Linked DNA regions of Endozoicomonas gorgoniicola. The protein of the gene in region 2 interacts with the protein of the main gene of each other region in a pairwise test. Links are inferred from orthologs where the notes say so. Each region holds a gene or a part of one and is shown on either strand. Other genes may lie near its edges. The genes, in order: nth and aceE.

Region 1 (3,326 bases), 490 kb from region 2 along the record:
GCACCAAAACCTGTTATGATAAAAGGCTTTTAACCCTATGGATAAGTCACACCAACACAGGCATGAATCGCTTTATCTACTCTGCACTTCTCTATCTGGCGACGCCTCTGGTCATGCTGAGGCTCTTTCTTCGTGCCCGAAAAGCCCCGGCGTACCGTCAGCGATGGAGAGAACGGTTTGGTTTTTTTCCCGGTTTGCCAGAAGATAAACCGACTATCTGGGTACATTCGGTATCGGTTGGTGAGACCATTGCCAGCGCGCCACTGGTCAGGGAACTGCTGGAACGTTATTCACAGCATCGGATTCTGATCACCACCATGACACCTACGGGCTCAGACCGTGTGAAAGCTCTTTACGGCGATCTGCTGGGTCACCGGGTTGAGCATGTCTACTGCCCCTACGACCTGCCCGATGTACAGAATCGGTTTCTGAACAGGGTAAAGCCGGAGCTGGCACTGATTATTGATACCGAGCTATGGCCTAACACCATTGCAGCCTGCCACAAACGCAATATTCCGCTCATCATCGTCAATGCGCGACTGTCAGAACGATCAGCCAGAGGCTACGCCCGCCTGAAAGGACTGGTCAGGAATATGCTCAAACAGATAACCACGGTCGCTTGTCAGAATAAAGACGATGGAGATCGTTTTATTCGTTTGGGCCTGCCACCACAAAAACTGACCATTACCGGCAGTGTCAAGTTTGATCTTTCTGTCAGTCCGGAATTAACGGAGCATGGAAGACACTTAAAAAACCGCTGGGAAGAAGGGTTAGGCTACGATCCCATCGTTATCACGGCAGCCAGTACCCATGAAGGTGAGGATCAACAGATTCTTGAGGCTTTCAGCAGTCTGCGAAAACAACACGACAACTTGCTTCTGGTACTGGTACCCAGGCACCCTGAACGCTTTACTTCCGTTTACGAGCTGATTAAAAGCAATCAGTACAACGTTGTTCGACACAGCGAGAAGCAGCCTTTGAGACCATCCACTCAGGTGGTACTGGGCGATACGATGGGTGAAGTGATGACATTCCTTGCTGCGTCCGACATCGCGTTTATTGGTGGTTCATTGATTGAGCATGGCGGTCACAATATGCTGGAACCGGCAGTGCTGGGGCTCCCGGTTCTGTCGGGCAGACATGTGTTTAATTTTCAGGACATCAGTGACTCCCTGATCAGGGCTGGCGGTATGCAGCTGGTCGACTCTCCAAAACAGTTGGCTGAAGCCATTGCCCGGCTCATTACCGACAAACCGCACTATAAGGAGATGAGCCAGAACGCTGCCCGCTTTGTCGCCTCTAACCGTGGCGCACTGGAAAAAACGTTAAGTCTGATTAATCATCAACTACCTGTCAGTGACGTTTCGGATCACATCGATTAATGAATAAACAAAAGCGTACCGAAATTTTTACCCGTTTAAGGGATCAGAACCCAAACCCGACCACTGAGTTAAACTACAGCTCACCGTTTGAGTTGCTGATTGCCGTCATCCTGTCGGCACAGGCCACCGATGTTGGCGTCAACAAAGCCACCGACAGGCTCTACCCGGTGGCGAATACGCCGCAGGCGATTCTGGATCTTGGGCTGGAGGGATTGAAAAGCTATGTAAAAACCATTGGCCTGTATAACGCCAAAGCTGAAAACATTATCAAGACCTGTGAGATGCTGCTGACACTGCACAATGGTGAAGTTCCCGATAACCGCGAAGCCCTGGAAGCACTGCCCGGCGTTGGCAGAAAAACCGCCAACGTCGTCCTCAACACCGCATTCGGACAACCGACCATGGCGGTCGATACCCATATTTTCCGGGTCTCCAACCGCACCGGCATTGCTCCCGGAAAAAATGTGCTGGAGGTTGAAAAGCGACTGCTGAGGCTGGTGCCAAAAGAGTTTCTGGTGGACGCCCACCACTGGCTGATCCTTCACGGTCGTTATGTCTGCAAAGCCCGAAAGCCCCAATGTGGCAGCTGTATTATTGAAGACCTCTGCGAATTCTCTCCATCAAAAAAAAATGTAAAGAAAAAGAAGTAAAAAACCTCAATATTACTCAAAGACTCTAGATGAGTCTTTTTTTTGCCTTTACAAAAGTCACGAAAGTGTTCGCAAACAGGTCAAGAAACAAAACTAGTGTCGTTTATTCGGATATGGGCAGGTCATATGCATCATTCGATCCTATAATGCAAAGCTATATCTTTACGTAAGTACAGAGCTGCCTGACCATTTTATGGCTCAGGCCGTGTTTCTCTTCGACAGGTAAACCCCGCTATGAAAGCTCACATCGCCTTCATCCTGGCAATACTTATCTATCACACCTCAGCTTACGCTGAATATTATTTATACTTCATGAATAATACTTATGGCGAGATAACCCTGCGCAACACCTGTGACCATCGATTAGACAGCCCGTACTGTAGAGCTCTCAACACTGGCAAGCTCGATGCCTTCAAGCGGGTTGAGAGCCATTCAATAAACTATGACTCTGGAATTGACGAAGGTGAGGACTACACCCTGAAAAGCTTCTTTTCAATACCAGGTAGCGAAAATACAGCGGACAATAATTATTTCTCCACGACATTCCATGGTGATTTCTGGGGTAGCCATATCACCGAAGTCAGCGTTTATGTTGATGGAATCCAGCACGTACTGCTTAACAAGAGTTCAGATAACAAGAGTTCAGGTAACAAGAGTTCAGGTAACAAGAGTTCAGGTAACAAGAGTTCAGGTAACAAGAGTTCAGGTAACAAGAGTTCAGGTAATGAGGTTTTACCCGATGAAGTTGGTTCTGTAGCGATTCGTCATTCTGATGGAAACACCTACACTTTTTACGTTAACGCTCAGAAAGATATGGCTTCGATACAGACAATCGACCACCTGTTTTACGCCATTGATAAAAAGCCCACGCTCCTGTCATCGGAAAGTGATAATGAACTGACTGTGATCACCTACAACATTAAAGCTTTTCCAGACTATATTGGCCTGGTCCTGGACTTGAATAAAGTGGATTCAAGAGTCCGTTACCTGTCTCAGGCAGACGCTTTGAGAAAGGCCGATGTTCTGGTGTTTCAGGAGGCCTGGGATAGCTATAGCCGCGATACACTGAAAAAAAAGCTTCATGATATATATCCTCACAGCTACGATCCAATACCAGAAAGCTACCATCTAAGGCCTTTAGGCAGTGGCTTGCTGGCTTTAAGCCGATACCCAATCACAAACACCACCTTTGTTAATTACCAGGATTACCAGGACCTGCAAGGTGATGATGATTATTCCAACAAAGGCGCAGCGTACTTTAAAATAGATAAAAATGGTAAAGCTTATAATCTTA
Region 2 (3,568 bases):
ACATCTTCAACAGAGCTGGCTTCAACAGAACTGGCTGCAACACTCGCTACAACACTCTCTACATCAGGAGCCGGTTTAATCTTTTCAGGTTCAGGAGATGCCTTCTCAGGCACTGCTTCCGGAACCGGAGCATTGTCAGTTTCAGGCTCTGCTCCTGACGTCGCCAGTTTCAGCAGGTCATCCCCTTCTGAAACCGTATCCCCCACTTTCAGTAATAATTCAACCACCTGGCCATCTTTCGGGGCGGGTACTTCCATGGTGGCTTTATCGGACTCCAGAACAATCAGAGAGTCCTCTGCGGCTACTGAATCACCCGTTGCAACGCAGACTTCAATGACTTCTGCGCTGCCACTGCCGATGTCAGGAACCTTGATAATTTCATCACTCATTTGTTATACCTTCCAGCATGAAGCCCCGGCTCTTCGACGAGAGACAGGGCATCACTTTATCAGCAGTACACAGGGTTAGCTTTTTCGCCGTCGATGTTATATTTCTTCAGGGCGCTGGTCACTACTGAAGGTTCAATTTCACCCTCTTTTACCAGCCCGGTCAACGCGGCCACCACAACGAAATAGCGGTCAACCTCGAAGAACTCGCGCAGTTTTGCGCGCGTATCTGAACGACCAAAGCCATCGGTCCCCAGAGTGATGTAAGTACCCGGAACAAAATCGCGAATCTGGTCAGAGTACACCTTCATGTAATCACTGGCGGCAATGACAGGTCCTTTTCTGTTCGCCAGTTGTTTCTCAACCCAGCTCACCTGCAGTTCTGCTTCCGGGTTCAGCATGTTATGACGGGCAGCGTTCAGGCCATCACGACGCAGTTCGTTGAAGCTGGTTGCGCTCCAGATATCGGATTCAATGTCAAAGTCATCACGCAGCAACTGCGCTGCCGCACGCACTTCTTCCAGAATTGTGCCGCAACCGATCAGCTGAACACGCAGACCTTCGGTATTTTTGCCTTCTTCAAAGCAGTAGAGACCTTTAACAATACCTTCCAGCACATCGTCGCCTTCAGGCAGGGCAGGCATCTTGTAGCTGTCGTTCATCGTGGTGATGTAGTACCAGACACTCTCATTTTCACCATACATACGACGCAAGCCGTCCTGGATGATCACAGCCAGCTCGTAGCCGTAAGTCGGATCGTAGCTGATGCAATTCGGCACAGTGGAAGCCAGTACATGGCTATGGCCGTCCTGATGCTGCAGCCCTTCACCATTCAGGGAGGTTCGACCGGAAGTCGCACCGATCAGGAAACCTCTGGCCTGAATATCCCCCGCTGCCCATGCCAGGTCGCCTGTACGCTGGAATCCGAACATGGAGTAGAATGCATAGAACGGAATCATGGGGACATTGTTGCTGCTGTAGGAAGTGGCAGCCGCGATCCACGCCGCATGCGCACCGGCTTCGTTAATGCCTTCCTCAAGAATCTGTCCGGTTTTGGATTCCTTGTAAAACATAACCTGGTCAGAATCCACCGGATCGTACTTCTGGCCTTTCGCAGAGTAGATACCCAGCTGGCGGAACATGCCTTCCATACCAAAGGTTCGGGCTTCGTCCGGAATAATGGGAACGATATGCTTGCCAATGTTCTTGTCTTTTGCCAAAGCGCCCAGAACCCTGACATACGCCATGGTCGTGGAAATTTCACGTTCACCACTGCCTTTGAGTACCGCATCCAGCGACGACAGTTCGGGAACGGTCAGCTGCACATCTGACTGAACCCGGCGGGAAGGAATAAAGCCACCCAGTTTCTCACGATGCTTGCGCATGTAGATCATTTCCGGACTGTCTTCCGCCGGTTTGAAGTAAGGCAGCCCGGGCAGGTCTTCATCCCTGATGGGCAGATCAAAGCGATCACGGAACTGTTTCAGGTCATCAATCGGCAGTTTCTTAACATTGTGACTGATGTTGGAAGCTTCGCCTGTGGTACCCGTACCATAACCCTTAACGGTCTTCGCCAGAATCACGGTTGGCTGTCCGGTATGGTTCACAGCGGCGTGGTAAGCCGCGTAAACTTTGTAAGGATCGTGACCACCACGGTTCAGTCGCCAGATGTCGTCATCAGACAGATGCTCAACCAGCTTCAGGGTTTCCGGATAGCGACCAAAGAAGTTTTCACGGGTCCAGGCACCACCTTTTGCCTTGCAGTTCTGGTAATCACCGTCAACGGCTTCATCCATCAACTGTTGCAGCATGCCGTCTTTGTCTTTGGCAAAGAGTTGATCCCAGTGACGACCCCAGGTGACTTTCAGGACATTCCAGCCAGCACCACGGAATACCCCCTCCAGCTCCTGAATAATCTTGCCATTGCCCCTGACTGGCCCATCCAGACGTTGCAGGTTGCAGTTTACAACGAAGATAAGGTTGTCGAGGTTTTCACGCCCTGCCAGTGAGATAGCACCCAGGGATTCCGGCTCGTCCATCTCACCGTCACCCAGAAATGCCCAGACCTTGCGGTCCTGATCCGGCGCCAGGCCCCGGTTAATCAGGTACTTCATAAAATGTGCCTGATAGATTGCCTGCAACGGCCCAAGCCCCATGGATACAGTCGGAAACTGCCAGAAGTCAGGCATCAGCCAGGGGTGCGGATAAGACGACAGACCTTTGCCATCGACCTCCTGACGGAAACTGTTGAGCTGCTCTTCTGATAGCCGCCCTTCCAGAAAAGCACGGGAATAAATACCGGGAGCTGTGTGTCCCTGGTAATAAACCAGATCGCCCTCACGGTCGTTTTCATGACCATGAAAGAAATAGTTGTAACCAATGTCGTACAGCGTCGCACTGGACGCAAACGACGAAATGTGTCCCCCCAGAGAACTGTCTTTCTGGTTGGCACGCATGACCATTGCCAGCGCGTTCCAGCGCACCAGAGAGCGGATCCGGCGCTCCATAAACAGGTCGCCAGGCATCCGGGCTTCTTTTTCCGGTGGAATGGTGTTGCGATAAGGTGTTGTTATTGCATAGGGCAACTGCGTACCCTTGGCTCTTGCATGTTGGGACAGGCGGGTCATCAGGTAATGCGCCCTGTCCTCCCCCTCTTTCTCCAGAACGGAATCCAGAGAGTCCAGCCACTCCCGGGTCTCGATAGGATCGATGTCGTGCATACTAAATTCCGAAAATGTCGGCTCCGAAAATAAAGAGCGTTTGGCGAAAAAGGGTTATGACTAGTGATCATTCCTGATTCTGTCTGAACTGTTTATTCTGAGCTACTGTTTATCCTTAGCTACTGTTGACCCTGAGGTTTCAGGAACCTGCCCACCCAACCAGCAACTGTTTTGAGTAAGCAGAATAGTTCAGATTTTCCCCGGTCATTCATGCCACAGCTGTTCACTGTGGTTAACCTTCATCGCCGTTGTTAACATCCATGCCGCAGAATCCTTCCAAAAAGCATTTGCTGTGAGCAAAATGCCTTCCATCGAATTTATCTCAAAAATGATCAACTCTTGAGGAATTATGGGGCTCGATGAGAATCTGTAGCGGCAAACTTCTAAAACAATGATATCGATCAAATGTAATATAATCGCAAGATAAGCAATTTCCACCACCAGTACCAGTATTAACATGTA

Evidence for each region.
Region 1: the proteins of aceE (region 2) and nth interact in binary tests that used the Escherichia coli proteins (3 or more experiments, as listed by UniProt). The link is inferred for Endozoicomonas gorgoniicola from one-to-one orthologs.

Annotation. Positions count from the first base shown.
Region 1 is NZ_JAPFCC010000001.1:4,153,630-4,156,955, forward strand. The notes cover bases 208-3,206. They hold nth (endonuclease III), read left to right. Parts: upstream 208-1,381; coding sequence 1,382-2,032; downstream 2,033-3,206. Other genes in these bases: waaA (lipid IV(A) 3-deoxy-D-manno-octulosonic acid transferase), read left to right, coding at 208-1,382; NX722_RS18845 (endonuclease/exonuclease/phosphatase family protein), read left to right, coding at 2,267-3,206. In the rest of the region: more of waaA, read left to right, coding at 63-207; more of NX722_RS18845, read left to right, coding at 3,207-3,326. UniProt on the Escherichia coli protein: DNA repair enzyme that has both DNA N-glycosylase activity and AP-lyase activity. The DNA N-glycosylase activity releases various damaged pyrimidines from DNA by cleaving the N-glycosidic bond, leaving an AP (apurinic/apyrimidinic) site.
Region 2 is NZ_JAPFCC010000001.1:4,640,480-4,644,047, reverse strand. The notes cover bases 249-3,489. They hold aceE (pyruvate dehydrogenase (acetyl-transferring), homodimeric type), read right to left. Parts: upstream 3,107-3,489; coding sequence 449-3,106; downstream 249-448. Other genes in these bases: NX722_RS20810 (hypothetical protein), read right to left, coding at 3,311-3,489; aceF (dihydrolipoyllysine-residue acetyltransferase), read right to left, coding at 249-389. In the rest of the region: more of aceF, read right to left, coding at 1-248; more of NX722_RS20810, read right to left, coding at 3,490-3,544. UniProt on the Escherichia coli protein: Component of the pyruvate dehydrogenase (PDH) complex, that catalyzes the overall conversion of pyruvate to acetyl-CoA and CO(2).